One region of the Streptomyces formicae genome, then DNA from elsewhere that is predicted to be linked to it. Evidence: predicted binding sites of a transcription regulator. Region 1 holds the regulator's gene; the other holds the start of a gene.

Region 1 (8,122 bases):
ACGCCCGCTGTCGGGGTCGCCGAGCTGCGTCTCGTACCAGGTGGCCTCACCGGCGAGCTGGTTGCGGTACACGTCGACGGCGGCGGCGTCCGCGTACTCGGGCTGCGGCATGAAGAGGTTGACGCCGAAGGGCTTCGACGTGAGCCCCCGCAGCTGTTTGATCTCCTGGTACATCCCGTCGGCGGTCTTGTACCCGGCGGCGAGGAACCCGAGCCCACCGGCCTCGGCGACGGCGGCGGCCAACTGCGGCCCCGAGGCGCCACCCGCCATGGGCGCCTGCACGATCGGATGGCGGCAGAGATCGGTCAGTGCGGAGGACATGACGGCATCGTGCCACGTCCGACACAACCCACCGAATCGTGCCCGCCAGGGGGGTGCCCCGTAAGGGGCGCGGGGAACTGCGCGAGCAACCCCCACCCCCCGCAGCCAAAGCGCGAAGCGCAAAAAGCAAGCCCCCCGGCACGGAATCCGCGACCGAGGGGCCAAGCAACAACACCGCTCCAGGCGCTACCGCCCGTTGAACGCGTCCTTGAGCCGAGAGAACAACCCCTGCTGCCCCGGCTGGAACTGCCCCGTGGGCCGCTCCTCGCCCCGCAGCTGCGCAAGCTCCCGCAGCAACCGTTCCTGCTCGGGATCGAGCTTGCTCGGCGTGAGGACCTCGACGTGCACGATGAGGTCACCACGGCCACCGCCCCGCAGGTGCGTGACACCGCGGCCGTGCAGCGGAACCGACTGACCGGACTGCGTGCCCGGCCTGATGTCGATCTCCTCCAGGCCGTCCAGCGTCTCCAGCGGCACCTTCGTGCCGAGCGACGCCGCCGTCATCGGGATGGTGACGGTGCAGTGCAGATCGTCCCCGCGCCGCTGGAAGACGGCGTGCGGCAGCTCGTGGATCTCGACGTAGAGGTCACCGGCGGGGCCGCCGCCGGGGCCGACCTCGCCCTCGCCCGCGAGCTGGATCCGCGTGCCGTTGTCGACACCCGCGGGGATCTTCACGGTCAGCGTCCGCCGCGACCGGATGCGGCCGTCACCGGCGCACTCCGGGCAGGGCGTGGGCACGACCGTGCCGAAGCCCTGGCACTGCGGGCACGGGCGCGACGTCATGACCTGCCCGAGGAAGGACCGCGTGACCTGCGACACCTCGCCGCGACCGCGGCACATGTCACACGTCTGAGCGGACGTCCCCGGCGCCGCGCCTTCACCACTGCACGTCGTACACACCACGGCGGTGTCGACCTGGATGTCCTTGGTGGTGCCGAAGGCGGCCTCGTTGAGGTCGATCTCCAGACGGATCATGGCGTCCTGGCCGCGGCGCGTGCGCGACCGGGGGCCACGCTGCGACGCCGTACCGAAGAACGCGTCCATGATGTCCGAGAAGTTGCCGAAGCCACCGGCCCCGAAACCGCCCGCACCGCCACCGCCGCCCGCCTGGGACAGCGGGTCGCCGCCGAGGTCGTAGACCTGCTTCTTCTGCGGGTCCGACAACACCTCGTACGCGGCGTTGATCTCCTTGAAGCGCTCCTGAGTCTTCGGATCCGGATTCACATCCGGGTGAAGCTCACGCGCCAGCCTCCGGAAGGCCTTCTTGATCTCGTCCTGGGAAGCGTCGCGGCGCACGCCTAGTACGGCGTAGTAGTCCGTGGCCACTTACGACTCCGCCAGGATCTGTCCGACGTAACGTGCCACTGCGCGTACTGCTCCCATCGTTCCCGGATAGTCCATGCGGGTCGGTCCGACCACGCCGAGTTTGGCTACTGCCTCGCTGCCCGAACCGTAGCCGACCGAGACCACGGACGTGGAGCTGAGGCCCTCATGGGCGTTCTCATGACCGATCCGTACGGCCATGCCCGAATCCTGCACCTCACCAAGCAACTTGAGGAGCACGACCTGCTCCTCCAGGGCCTCGAGAACGGGCCGGATGGTGAGGGGAAAGTCATGTCCGAAGCGGGTGAGATTGGCGGTTCCGCCGATCATCAGCCGCTCCTCGGTCTCCTCGACGAGTGTTTCGAGGAGGGTGGAGAGGACGGTCGCGACGGTGCCGCGGTCCTCCGCCTCGAAGGCCTCGGGCAGGTCCTGCACGAGCTGCGGCACGTCCGCGAAGCGGCGTCCCGCGACCCTGCTGTTGAGCCGGGCCCGCAGATCGGCGAGCGAGGTCTCGCCGAACGGCGCCGGGCAGTCGATCATGCGCTGCTCGACCCGGCCCGTGTCCGTGATCAGTACGAGCATCAGCCGGGCGGGAGCCAGCGAGAGCAGCTCCACGTGCCGCACCGTCGACCGCGTGAGCGACGGGTACTGCACGACCGCGACCTGCCTGGTCAGCTGCGCGAGCAGGCGCACCGTGCGCCCCACGACGTCGTCGAGGTCGACGGCGCCGTCGAGGAAGTTCTGGATCGCCCTGCGCTCCGGCGCGGTCATCGGCTTGACGCCCGCGAGCTTGTCGACGAAGAGTCGGTAGCCCTTGTCCGTCGGGATGCGCCCCGCGCTGGTGTGCGGCTGGGCGATGAACCCCTCCTCCTCCAGCGCGGCCATGTCGTTGCGGACCGTCGCGGGAGAGACCCCGAGACTGTGCCGCTCCGTCAGCGCCTTGGAGCCGACCGGCTCCTCGGTGCCTACGTAGTCGTGGACGATGGCGCGCAGCACCTCGAGCCTGCGTTCATTCAGCATCGCGCACACCTCCAGCCGTCGTACGTGTCGTCGAGCCCCGCCGAGCCCCCTTGCCTGGCACTCGCCACAGGTGAGTGCCAGCTGTCGAAAGGTCAGTGTACGGCCGTGAGGTACGGCCCCGGCAAGGGCGGACCCGCCGAAGTCACGCACGCGTGTCGGACAGCGGCTGCCGAACACGGCGCGTACGGATAGCGTCACCGTATGGACGTGGCGCTGGCATGGGAAGCGGCGGGCTGGGAACGACTCGCACCGCGTGTGGGGCGGTGCCGCCTGCCGGTCTGGGACTGCACGGCGGGGCTCGTCGTCGGCGACGACGCGGCCCTCATGATCGAGGCCGGGTCGACCCTGGCCGAGGGCGCGGCGCTGCGGACCCGCGCCAAGGAGCTCATCGGGGGCGGGCGGCGGGTCACGCACCTCGTGTTGACGCACCCGCACTTCGACCACGTCCTGGGGGCCGCGGCCTTCGCGGGCGTGGAGGTGTACGGGGCGGTGGGCATCGACACGGTCTTCGACAAGGGCCGCGACGAGCTGCGCGCCGACGCGGTGCGCCACGGCGTGACCCCGGACGCGGCGGCCGAGGCGGCCGATCTCCTCGTCCGCCCGCGCCACCTGGTCTGCGGCGAGTGGACCCTCGACCTCGGCGGCGGGGTGCGGGTGCTGCTCGCCAACGTCGGTCCCGGCCACAGCGGGCACGACCTCGCGGTCCTCGTCCCGGGGGCCGACGGGGGCCCCGAGATCGTGTTCTGCGGCGATCTGGTCGAGGAATCGGACGAGCCGCAGGCGGGGCCCGACGCCGTACCGGAGCGATGGCCCGCGGCGCTTGACCGGCTCCTGGAACTCGGCGGCGAGGACGCGCTCTACGTGCCGGGGCACGGTGCGGTGGTGGATGCGGCTTTTGTCCGTGCGCAGCGCGCCACACTGGCAGATCGCTTCGGCGTGTCGTAGCGGAGCTCCTTGCCACTCTTCTTATCGTCGGGAGAATGCGCCAGTACTCCGCCGATCTCACGCCCCCTTGGAAGAAGCCGAAGCCCGTGCCCGAGGTGGCGGCGGACGCCGGCCTCGTGGTCGAGGAGCTGAGCACCGGATTCTGCGGTGCGGTGATCCGATGCGAGAAGACCGCCGAGGGGCCGACGGTGACGCTGGAGGACCGCTTCGGCAAGCACCGCGTCTTCCCGATGGCGCCCCGCGGCTTCCTCCTCGAAGGCCGTACGGTCACGTTGGTCCGCCCCGCGACGGGCGCGGCCGCTCCTCCCGTACGTCCCTCACGCACTGCCTCCGGCTCGGTGGCGGTACCCGGGGCGCGGGCCAGGGTCGCGCGCGCCGGGCGCATCTATGTCGAGGGGCGCCACGACGCCGAACTCGTCGAGCGCGTCTGGGGCGACGACCTGCGCATCGAGGGTGTCGTCGTCGAGTACCTGGAGGGCATCGACGACCTGCCCGCGATCGTCGCGGAGTTCCGTCCCGGCCCCGACGCCCGCCTCGGCGTCCTCGTCGACCACCTGGTCCCCGGCTCCAAGGAGTCCCGCATCGCGGCGGAGATCTCCACGGCGGACGCGCTGGTGGTGGGCCACCCCTACATCGACGTGTGGGAGGCGGTGAAGCCCTCCTCGGTCGGCATCGCTGCGTGGCCCCGGGTGCCGAGGGGGCAGGACTGGAAGACGGGGGTCTGCCGGGCCCTCGGGTGGCCGGAGAACACGGGGGCCGCGTGGCAACGGATCCTGGGCTCGGTGCGCAGCTACCGGGATCTCGAGCCGGAACTTCTGGGGCGGGTGGAAGAGTTGATCGACTTCGTCACGGAGTAACTGGCCCCTGGGCCTTGACCGGATTCCCCTCCGCGGGGAGCGCACCTGCGCCCGGTGGCCCGGCCCGCCTGTACCTCATCACGAAACCACCCCACCACGAACAACCCCGCCGCCCCGCGACGGCCACGCCCACCCACCCATCCACCCGTAGCTCCGCACCGAACCGCCCCACCAGAAACAACCCCGCCGCTCCGCGACGGTCACACCCGCCCGCCCACCCGTAACTCCGCACCGGACACCCCCACCCGGAGCCCGCTCCGTCGCTCCGCGACGGGTCCCCTCCTGCCCGAGATCCCCGCTTCTGTACCGAATCGCCGCCAACGGCGCCCCGCCCCCACAGGAGACTCCCACCCGGCGGGTGGGAGAACGGGTGGAGCGGGTGGGTACGAGGGCCGCCCGCAGGGCGGAAAAGGGCAAGCGCCGAGCCGACCCCGCCGCAGGGCGGAGGCGAAGAAGGGCAAGCGCCGAGCCGACCCCGCCCCGCTCAGTCCACCAAGCCCCGAACCACCCCATCCGCCAACAACCGCCCGCGCAGCGTCAGCACCGCACGCCCCACCGCGAAGGGCCCCTCCTCCAACAGCCCGTCACCCAGCGCCCGCCGCGCCGCCGCAAGCCCGGCCGGACGGAGGAGATCCAGCGGGCACCCGTCGCGGAGGCGGAGTTCGAGGAGGATGCGCTCGACCCGCCGGTCCTCGTCCGCGAGGACCTCCCGCCCGGCCCCGGGCGACCGCCCCTCCGCCAGCGCCCCCGCATACGCCCCGGGATGCTTGACGTTCCACCACCGCACCCCGCCCACGTGGCTGTGGGCTCCGGGACCGGCCCCCCACCAGTCGGCCCCGCGCCAGTACAGCTCGTTGTGCAGGCAGCGCCCCGCCTCCGAGGTGGCCCAGTTGGACACCTCGTACCAGTCGTAGCCCGCCTGCCCGAGAACCTCGTCCGCGATGAGGTACCGGTCCGCGTGAACGTCGTCGTCGGTCATCGGGACCTCGCCGCGCCGGATCCGCCGGGCGAGCTGCGTGCCCTCCTCGACGATCAGCGCGTAGGCGCTCACATGGTCAGGACCGGCCCCGAGCGCGGCCTGGAGCGAGGCGCGCCAGTCGTCGTCGCTCTCCCCCGGGGTCCCGTAGATCAGGTCCAGGTTCACGTGGTCGAACCCCGCCGCCCGCGCCTCGGCGACGCACGCCTCGGGCCGCCCGGGCGTATGCGTGCGGTCGAGCACCTTCAGGACGTGCTGCCTGGCGCTCTGCATGCCGAAGGAGATCCGGTTGAAGCCACCGGCCCGCAGCTCACTCAGGTACGCGGGATCGACCGATTCCGGATTCGCCTCGGTGGTGATCTCCGCGTCGTCGGCGAGTCCGAACTCGTCGCGTACGGCCGCCAGCATGCGCACCAGGTCGGCGGCCGCGAGCAGCGTGGGCGTACCGCCGCCGACGAAGACGGTCCGCACGGGGCGGGGGTCGTCGCCGAGGACCTTCCTGGCGAGGCGCACCTCGTCGATCAGGGTGTCCGCGTAGTTGTCGCGGGAGGCGAGCACGCCGCCGGAGCCGCGCAGCTCGGTCGCCGTATAGGTGTTGAAGTCGCAGTAGCCGCAGCGCGTGGCGCAGTACGGAACGTGGAGGTAGAAGCCGAGCGGGCGCGCGGCCGCGCCGTCCAGGGCGGACGCGGGCAGCGCCCCGTCCTCGGGCATGGGCTCACCATCGGGCAGTGCGGAAGGCATGCCTTCCATTGTCCCGCACCGCGGAATCCCTCACCGCCCCGGAGCACGCCGCCCCCGAGAAGCCCCGCCCCCGGGCCCCCTCAGTCCGCCTGCAACACCAACAACGCCATGTCGTCGTCCAGCGGCCGCTCCGAGAACTCGTGCACGAGCCGCCTGATCCGCTCCGCCACCAGCTCCGCGTCGAGCCCCGCGCAGCCGGCGAGCGCCTTGGCGAGCCCGTCGGCGTCGTCGAACTGGAGCCGTCCCTGGCGGCGCTCGGTCACGCCGTCGGTGACGCACAGGAGCGTGTCGCCGGTCCGCAGCTCGAAGGTCTCACTCGTGTACGTCACGTCGTCGACGACGCCGAGCAGCATCTGCGGACTGGCCGCGGGCCGCACCTCGCCCTCGGGCGTGAGCAGCAGCGGCAGCGGGTGTCCCGCGCACGCCACCGTGCAGCGGACGCCGCCTTCGAAGGGGACCAGCTCGCCGTAGAGCAGCGAGAGGAAGCGCGAGGTGGGCCCCTCGGGCAGCACGCCCTGGCCGCCCGCGACCGCGACGACCGCGGCCGCGGCGGCCGCCGCCTCCGCCGCGTCGTCGAGCAGGAGCTGGTTGAGGTGGCCGAGGACCTCGGCCACCCCATACCGCTCGCGGGCGAGCAGTCGCAGCCAGGGGCGGGCGAGGCCGATGACGACGGCGGCCTCGGGACCCTTGCCCTGGACGTCGCCGAGCGCGAAGCCCCAGCGCCCCTCGCCCGCCTGGAACACGTCGTAGAAGTCACCGCCGGGTCCGCCCTTGTCCCGTGGCTCGTACACGAGGCCGCTCTGCATGCCCGGGATGTCCGCGATCCTGCTGGGCAGCAGTCCGCGCTGGAGGACCTGGCTGATGGTCGCCTGTCTCTGGTAGCGGCGTGCGGTGCTGATGGCGAGCGCGACCCGGCGGCTGAAGTCCTCGACGAGGCCGGTGACCTCGTCGGGGAAGCGCACCAGACCGGCCCGGCCGATCACCAGCGTGCCGAGCGCCCGGCCGCCCGCGGTGAGGCGGTACGCGAGCGCCGCGCCCGAGCCCTCGCCGGTGAGCGCCTCGCCGGGCCAGGGGACGGGGTAGGCGCCGCCCACGGCGAGCGGCAGCCGCGGCGGCTCCTTCTCCAGGACGCGCCGCAGTTCCTCTATGCGGTGCTCGCTGGTGTGCCAGACGCGGGCGAGCCGCTCGCCCGTGCCGCCGCCCGCCGCGCCGCGCCCCGGTCCCTCCGACGCGTCGTCGAGCCAGACCGCGCACCAGTCCGCGAGCCGGGGCACGAGCAGTTGTCCGGCGAGGGCCGCCACCAGGTCCTCGTCGAACTGCCCGGCCAGCAGGTCGGACGCCTCGGCGAGGAAGGAGAGCGCGCCCCGGTTGATCCAGTCCGTGTCGTGCGTGGCCCGCTTGGGCAGCGGGGCGAGGATCTCGGCGGCCCGCAGCCCGCGCTGCAACGCCTGTTCGCTCGCGTACGCCTCGATCTCCTGGACGGCCCGCACGCCGTCGACGGGCAGCCGGGCCCAGACGGTCTTGGTGCCCGTGCGGTAGGTGATGCCCCAGGAGTCGGAGAGGGTGGCGACGAGGTGCAGGCCGCGGCCGTACTCCGGGGTGCCGGGCGGTAGCTGGCCCTGCTCACCGCGGACCGCGCGGGAGGGGTGGTGGTCGGACACCTCGATGAGCAGGGTCTCCGTGCTCTCGCCCGGATCCGCCTCGTCGAGCCTGCACAGGAGTTCCACGGCGGTGCCCGCGTGCACGACGGCGTTGGTCACCAACTCGCTGACCAGCAGCACCGCGTCGTCGGCGAGGCGGTCGGTGATGCCCGCGGCGGCGGGCACGCCGAGCTCGGTCCAGTCGGCGAGCGCGGCGCGCACGAACCGGCGCGCGGCGGCGGGCGCCAGAGGGTTTCCGGGCAGCGACGTCCGCACCACTGCCGGGGGCCCCGGCATGG
Region 2 (8,122 bases), 1.2 Mb from region 1:
CTGATCCTGCGTACGCCGCCGAAGACGGCGAGGCCGAGCAGCACGGCGAGCAGCAGGCCCACCAGCGGCGCGAACCACTCCGCCTCGCCCGCGCCCATGGAGCCGGTGGCGACGGAGGTGATGGTGTTGGACTGCACGGCGTTGAAGACGAAGCCGAAGGTCACGGTGATGGTGACGGCGAAGAGCACGCCGAGCCAGCGCTTCCCGAGCGCGCGCTGCATGTAGTACGCGGGCCCGCCCCGGTAGGCGCCGGTCGCGCCGCGCACCTTGTAGAGCTGTGCGAGGGCCGACTCGACGAACGCGGACGCGGCGCCGATGATCGCCATCACCCACATCCAGAAGACGGCGCCCGCCCCGCCGAGCGTGATGGCGGTGGCGACGCCCGCGATGTTGCCGGTGCCGACGCGGGCGGCCGCGGAGATGGTGAAGGCGCCGAACGAGGACACCTGCTTGCGGCCGTCGGCCCGCTCGGGCGTCTTCTCGCGCACCACGCGGAACATCTCGGGGAGCAGCCGCAGCTGCACGGCCCTGGACCGCACGGTGAACCAGATGCCCGCGCCGACGACGAGCGGGATCAGGAGGTAGGTCCACAAGTGGTCGTTCACTTGCAGGATGAAGGAGTCCAGGGAGTTCACGGGCAAAAGTCTCGCCCGGGACAAAAGACCCGGGCCAGGGACTTAAGTCCTTGGTAAACGGTGAGCAAAGGCACGCCCCCGTACCCATGCCGAAGGGGCGGCACCCTCCGTGAGGAGAGTGCCGCCCCTTCGTACGAGCTGAGCTGAGCGCTCAGGACGACCGATCCGCGAGGGATCAGAAGTCCATGTCACCGCCCGGCATGCCGCCGCCGGCCGGGGCAGCGCCCGCCTTCTCCGGCTTGTCGGCGATGACGGCCTCGGTGGTGAGGAACAGCGCGGCGATGGAGGCGGCGTTCTGCAGGGCAGAGCGCGTGACCTTCGCCGGGTCGAGGATGCCCTCGGCGATCATGTCGACGTACTCACCGGACGCGGCGTTCAGGCCGTGGCCGACGGTCAGGTTGCGCACCTTCTCGACGACGACGCCACCCTCGAGGCCGGCGTTGACGGCGATCTGCTTCAGCGGGGCCTCAAGGGCCAGCTTCACAGCGGCGGCACCGGTGGCCTCGTCACCCTCGAGCTCGAGCTTCTCGAAGACGGCGGCGGCCTGGATGAGGGCCACGCCACCACCGGCGACGATGCCCTCTTCGACGGCGGCCTTCGCGTTGCGAACGGCGTCCTCGATGCGGTGCTTGCGCTCCTTGAGCTCGACCTCGGTGGCCGCGCCCGCCTTGATGACGGCGACGCCACCGGCGAGCTTGGCCAGGCGCTCCTGGAGCTTCTCGCGGTCGTAGTCCGAGTCCGAGTTCTCGATCTCGGCGCGGATCTGGTTGACGCGGCCCTGGACCTGGTCGCTGTCACCGGAGCCGTCGACGATGGTCGTCTCGTCCTTGGTGATGACGACCTTGCGGGCGCGGCCGAGCAGGTCGAGACCGGCGTTCTCCAGCTTGAGGCCGACCTCCTCGGAGATGACGGTGCCACCGGTGAGGATGGCGATGTCGCCGAGCATGGCCTTGCGGCGGTCACCGAAGCCCGGGGCCTTGACGGCGACGGACTTGAAGGTGCCACGGATCTTGTTGACGACCAGGGTCGACAGGGCCTCGCCCTCGACGTCCTCGGCGATGATCAGCAGCGGCTTGCCGGACTGCATGACCTTCTCGAGGAGCGGAAGGAGGTCCTTCACGTTCGAGATCTTCGAGTTGACGATCAGGATGTACGGGTCGTCGAGCGACGCCTCCATACGCTCCATGTCGGTGGCGAAGTACGCCGAGATGTAGCCCTTGTCGAAGCGCATGCCCTCGGTGAGCTCAAGCTCGAGACCGAAGGTCTGCGACTCCTCGACGGTGATGACGCCTTCCTTGCCGACCTTGTCCATCGCCTCGGCGATGAGCTCGCCGATCTGGGTGTCGGCGGCGGAGATGGAGGCCGTCGAAGCGATCTGCTCCTTGGTCTCCACGTCCTTGGCCTGCTCGAGCAGGGCGCCGGAGACGGCCTCGACGGCCTTCTCGATGCCGCGCTTGAGGGCCATCGGGTTGGCACCGGCGGCCACGTTGCGAAGGCCCTCGCGGACCAGCGCCTGGGCCAGGACGGTCGCGGTCGTCGTGCCGTCACCGGCGACGTCGTCCGTCTTCTTCGCGACCTCCTTGACCAGCTCGGCGCCGATCTTCTCGTACGGGTCCTCGAGCTCGATCTCCTTGGCGATGGAGACACCATCGTTGGTGATCGTGGGGGCGCCCCACTTCTTCTCGAGGACGACGTTGCGACCCTTGGGGCCCAGGGTCACCTTGACGGCGTCGGCGAGCTGGTTCATGCCGCGCTCGAGGCCGCGCCGTGCCTCCTCGTCGAACGCGATGATCTTGGCCATGTGAAGTGGTCCTCCCGGACGGGGTGGAAACGCAAACGGATCGTGCTGGCGCCCGCGACGGACGGCCTGCAGCCCTTGTGGTTCCTTGCCCCACCCGGCCTGCGGGCCTCACCGACCCGATCCAAGTTCTGTCACTCTCACGCGGAGAGTGCTAAGCCCAATGATTAGCACTCGACCCCTGCGAGTGCAAGGTGCTCCCGTGAGATCCGGACGTACGAGGGACCCCCGGGCCCCCGCGGCACACACGAGGGGCCCGTATCCCTGCCGGGATACGGGCCCCTCGCGGTGCTTGCTTCGGTGGTCGGTCGCGCCGAGCTAGACGGCGAGTTTGACCATGTCCGCCTGCGGACCCTTCTGGCCCTGCGAGATCTCGAATTCGACTCGCTGACCTTCTTCAAGGGTGCGGTACCCGTCCATCTGGATCGCGCTGTAGTGGACGAAAACATCCGCACCACCGTCGACCGCGATGAAGCCGTACCCCTTCTCCGCGTTGAACCACTTGACGGTGCCCTGAGCCATGCCTAACTCCCCTATTACTGGCCCTTGCACAGGACCGCACTTCGCGGACCCGGGTCAGACCTCCACCACCCATTGGAGATGGGGGTGTGCGCCGGAACGCGTCGACCGCCGCTGAATGTATCTGTCCAACTGCCGTCTGCAACAGGTCAATCGGACGAGAATTCTGGGCACGCACGATCGGAAATATGTGGAGAATTTGCCGGAGTTCAGGGCAAGTCGGGCCGGGCAAATGCCACAAAGGGCCCAAATGGACAGCGCGCTTTGGCTACTTCTTGTCGGCTCCGGGCCGACTTCGTATATGCGCTCGGCACTAACGGCGAAGCACTGTTCCCAACTGTACCGCGCTCAACCATGCAGAATTGCCCCCTCCGTTTCTCTCGCGGAGGGGGCAATTCGGATCACGCTGCGTGCTCTTGCCTGCGGAAGCTCAGCCTCCGGCGACCGCCGGAATGATCGAGACACCGGCACCGTCCGGAGTGGCCGTCTGCAGACCCTGCTCAAAACGGACGTCGTCGTCGTTCACATAGACATTCACGAAGCGGCGCAGCTTGCCCTGATCGTCCAGGACGCGCGCGGCGATGCCGGTGTGGTTCTTCTCCAGATCGGCGATGACCTCGCCCAGGGTCGCCCCCTCGGCGGCGACCTCGGCCTTGCCGCCGGTGTAGGTACGGAGAATGGTGGGGATACGGACGTTGACGCTCATGGATTCACCTCAGAGGTAGGCCCCGTAAGGGGCGCGGGGAACTGCGCGAGGACGGACCGCGACCCGCGGTCGGCAGCGGAGATCAGGCCCTGCGGCGACTAGTCGGCAAGCCCCGCGGAGCGGAACGCCTCGAGGCTGGGCTTGATCGTCGCGGTCGCCTGAGACCTGTCGGCAACCGCGTCGAGAGTCTTGAGCCCGTCGCCGGTGTTGAGCACCACCGTGGTCAGCGAGGGATCGATGAGCCCCGCCTCGACCAGCTTCTTGGTGACACCGACCGTCACGCCCCCGGCGGTCTCCGCGAAGATCCCCTCGCTCCGAGCGAGCAGCTCGATCGCCTCGACGACCTGCTCGTCGTTCACGTCCTCCACGGCCCCGCCCGTGCGCCGGGCGATGTCGAGCACGTAGGGCCCGTCCGCCGGGTTGCCGATGGCGAGGGACTTGGCGATGGTGTTCGGCTTCTGGGGCCGTACGACGTCGTGGCCCGCCTTGAACGCCGCGGAGACCGGCGAACACCCCTCCGCCTGCGCGCCGAAGATCTTGTAGGGCTTGTCCGCGACGAGGCCGAGCGCGATGAGCTCCTTCAGACCCTTGTCGATCTTCGTGAGCTGCGATCCCGAGGCGATCGGGATGACCAGCTGGTCGGGCAGGACCCAGCCGAGCTGCTCGCAGATCTCGTACGCGAGGGTCTTGGAGCCCTCTCCGTAGTACGGCCGCAGGTTGACGTTGACGAAGCCCCAGCCCTCGCCGAGCGGGTCGCCGATGAGCTCGGAGCAGAAGCGGTTCACGTCGTCGTAGTTGCCCTCGATGCCGACGAGCTCGCCGCCGTAGACCGCGGCCATGACGACCTTGCCCTGCTCCAGGTCGTGCGGGATGAACACGCAGGAGCGGAAACCGGCGCGGGCGGCGGCGGCGCCGACGGCGCCCGCGAGGTTGCCGGTGGAGGAGCACGACAGGGTGGTGAAGCCGAAGGCGCGCGCCGCTTCGAGCGCCTGCGCGACGACCCGGTCCTTGAAGGAGTGGGTCGGGTTGCCCGAGTCGTCCTTGACGAACAACTTGCCCTGTTCGACGCCGAGTTCGGCGGCGAGGTTGTCGGCCTTGACGAGCTTGGTCCAGCCGGGGTTGAGGTTCGGCTTGTCGGCCACGTCGGCGGGGACGGGAAGGAGCGGGGCGTAGCGCCAGATGTTGGCGGGGCCCGCCTCGATGCGGGCGCGGAGGGCTTCGGGGTCACCGAGCGGCAGGTCGTAGGCGACTTCGAGGGGGCCGAAACACTCGGCGCAGGCGAAGATCGGTCCGAGCGGGAACTTGGTGCCGCACTCCCGGCACGCAAGGCCCGATGCGGGGCCGAGGTCTACGGGAGCGGTGGTGCTTTCGGTGGCGACGGTCTGCACAGCCATGGAGGCGAGGCCCTTTCTCCTCATCTTCCTCGCGACGCATCTCGCCGCGAGACGGAATTGGCACCTTCCCCACCGAGACCTCGCGTGCGCGGTCGGCGGGATGGTTGCCGGGGCTTCAACGGGCCGTATCCCTCTGCCCCTCTGGATGAGCGGTATTCGATTATGGGTTTCAGTTGTCGATCTCAACGGGGCGGTGACCCCGACATGCGATGGTCACCGGCGTTGTTCAAGACTGTAACCGAAGCCCCGGACCCTTGAGATAGTCGTCCGTACCGCGAGATGGATCACAGTGAGGAGCCGCCGACCGTGCTGGAAGAAGTCGAGCGCTGGCTGAGCAGGCGTTCCTGGTCCGTCGCCGACCGTTCGCCGGAGCGTCTGGTCGCCGCCAAACGCGCCTCGGGCACCTCGGTGAGCGTCGTCCTTCCCGCACTCGACGAGGAGGCGACGGTCGGCGGGATCGTCGAGGTGATCCGGCGGGAGCTGATGGCACGCACGCCGCTCGTCGACGAGCTCGTGGTGATCGACTCCGGCTCCGGCGACCGTACGGCGGAGGTCGCGCGGAAGGCGGGCGCCCGGGTCGTGCACAGGGACGAGATCCTGCCGCGTCTCCCGGCCGTGCCGGGCAAGGGCGAGGTGCTCTGGCGCTCGCTCCTGGCGACGCGGGGCGACGTCGTGGCGTTCGTCGACGCGGATCTGCGGGAGTTCTCCGCGGACTTCGTCTCGGGGATCGTGGGCCCGCTCCTGACCGATCCCGACGTGCACTTCGTGAAGGCGATGTACGACCGTCCGCTGGGCTCGGCAGCGGGGCAGGGCGGCCGGGTGACCGAGCTGATGGCACGGCCGCTCCTGAACATGCACTGGCCCCAACTGGCCGGTTTCGTACAGCCGTTGGGCGGCGAGTACGCGGCCCGCAGGTCCCTCCTGGAGCGGCTGCCGTTCCCCGTCGGGTACGGCGTGGAGCTGGGCCTGCTCGTCGACGCGCTGCACACGGTGGGCCTGGACGCCCTCGCGCAGGTCGACGTCGGGGTGCGCAAGCACCGGCACCAGGACGGGCAGGCGCTCGGCCGGATGGCCGCGGCCATCTACCGGACCGCGCAGCTGCGGCTCGCGCGCGGCCATCTCGTCCGGCCCGAGCTGACGCAGTTCGTCAGGGGCGAGCACGGTTTCGAGCCGAGGACGTATCCGGTGGACACCGAGGAGCGCCCCCCTATGTCCGATATCGCCGAGTATGCACATCGTCGCGTGGCGTAACCACAGCCGATCATGCGTTTTGCCTACATTGCCCATTTATGTGGGTCAGACATGTCAGACATGCAGGGAAAGCCATCCGGCGGGCGGGCGCGCTGACGCTCGCCGCCGCCACCGTCGCCGCCGGGGTGCTCACCGCGACCGCGACCCCCGCCGCCGCCGAGGTCGTCGAGCCTTTCGCCAAGCGCTACGACGAATCGCTGTACGGCGACTTCAAGACCATCGGCAACACCGTCCTGGACTGCCCGACGCGACCGGCCGACGTGGCCGCCGCCTGCAAGGAGACCCAGCAGGCCAAGGGCACCAAGAACAACAACAACTTCATCGAGCACCGCATCAATACCGCGGGGCTCACCGACACCTTCGACTCCAGCACCGGCCGGGTCACCGTCCCGCCGGGCGCGACGGTCGACTACGCGCGGCTGTTCTGGGGCGGCAACGCGGGCACCCACCGCTTCGGCCGCACCGTGCGCGACATCTGCGACCTCAACCGCGAGGGCAACAAGCCCGTCGACCCGGCTCCCGGCGACCCGCTCACCACGGCCCCGGTCATCCGGGTCGACGGCGGCGCGGAGAACACGGTGAAGGTCCAGAACGCGGTCCGCACCCCGAACGCCACCCAGGGCCCGCACTACTACACCGCCGAGGCCGACGTCACCGACGCCTTCCAGGGCGCCACCACCGGCAGCCCCGTCGAGGTGGCCGTCGGCAACGTCTGGGCGCCGACCGGGCAGGGCTGCGTCGGCGGCTGGTCGCTGACCGTCGTCTACAAGTACGACGGACCCAACGAGCAGTACGCGCCCGACCGCCGCAACGTCTACCTCTGGGGCGGCCACGTCATCCAGCGCTCGACCAGGACGCGGGCCGCCGCGGGCTCCTCCACCACGATCCCGGTCGACGGCTTCTACCGCACCGAGGGCGACATCCACGCCAGCGTCACGGCGTACGAGGGCGACTGGAACACCAAGGGCGACCAGTTCCTGGTCGACGGGCAGCCCGCCGCCGACGCGCACACCGGCAGGACCGACAACTTCTTCATCAGTGAGGACGACGGCTCGGTCAACCCCAAGCACCGCAACAACCTGAGCATCGACGCCAAGGCGTTCGAGGTGCCCGACCGCGCGATCCCCGTCGGCGCCACCTCGGCGAAGCTGACGTTCACCAGCACCGGTGACGTGTACGTCCCCTCGCAGCTGGCCCTCTCCGTGCCGGTGCCCGACCTGGAGGTCACCAAGACCGCCTCGCCCGCCAAGGTCGAGCCGGGCGGCAGGCTGACCTACACGGTCAAGGCGAAGAACATCAGCAAGCTGCCCTACCCGGGCGCCAGGTTCAGCGACGACCTGTCGGGCAACCTCGACGACGCGACGTACAACGGCGACGCGAAGGCGTCCATCGGCAAGGTCTCGTACAAGAAGCCGAAGCTCGGCTACGTCGGGGACATCGCACCGGGGCAGACCGCGACGGTCACCTACTCGGTCACCGTCCACGACCCGGTGAGCGGTGACGGCAAGCTGCTGAACAACGTCGACGTCCAGACGCCGCGCTCCAACTGCGACCAGGGCAGCACCGACCCGAACTGCGCCTCCGAGCCGGTCATCGACTACCCCGAGCCGCCCATCACCGTGGGCAGCTCCCCCGCCCGGCGCGTCGTCCCCGCGTGCGGCTCGACCACCAACACCATCACCCTGAAGAACGCCTCGCGCACCCCCCGCATCGGCGCCACCGCGTCCTGGCCCGTGCGGCCTGGCACCGCGCCCGTCGCCGGCGCGGGCACGGTCACCAAGCGGGGCGCCACCTACGTGTGGCGGGGCAACGTCCCCGC

What was found. Region 1 encodes HrcA, which represses chaperone genes, less so after heat shock. Its sites were predicted from a motif close to TTNGCACTCNGNNNNNCNGAGTGCNAA; they were not measured.
Region 2: the regulator HrcA is predicted to act here: its motif matches at 2,601-2,627, upstream of groL (chaperonin GroEL).

The regions. Positions count from the first base shown of each region.
Region 1 covers NZ_CP022685.1:3,140,115-3,148,236, forward strand. The annotation lists gene KY5_RS13440 (nitronate monooxygenase) at 1-321, opposite strand, end outside; gene dnaJ (molecular chaperone DnaJ) at 508-1,647, opposite strand; gene hrcA (heat-inducible transcriptional repressor HrcA) at 1,648-2,664, opposite strand; gene KY5_RS13455 (MBL fold metallo-hydrolase) at 2,866-3,609, shown strand; gene KY5_RS13460 (DUF3097 domain-containing protein) at 3,645-4,466, shown strand; gene hemW (radical SAM family heme chaperone HemW) at 4,951-6,183, opposite strand; gene KY5_RS13470 (SpoIIE family protein phosphatase) at 6,264-8,120, opposite strand.
Region 2 covers NZ_CP022685.1:4,366,203-4,374,324, forward strand. The annotation lists gene KY5_RS18520 (alanine/glycine:cation symporter family protein) at 1-635, opposite strand, end outside; gene groL (chaperonin GroEL) at 811-2,436, opposite strand; gene KY5_RS18530 (cold-shock protein) at 2,752-2,955, opposite strand; gene KY5_RS18535 (ubiquitin-like small modifier protein 1) at 3,383-3,658, opposite strand; gene thrC (threonine synthase) at 3,757-5,076, opposite strand; SAM riboswitch class I at 5,070-5,204, opposite strand; gene KY5_RS18545 (glucosyl-3-phosphoglycerate synthase) at 5,359-6,303, shown strand; gene KY5_RS18550 (DUF11 domain-containing protein) at 6,342-8,122, shown strand, end outside.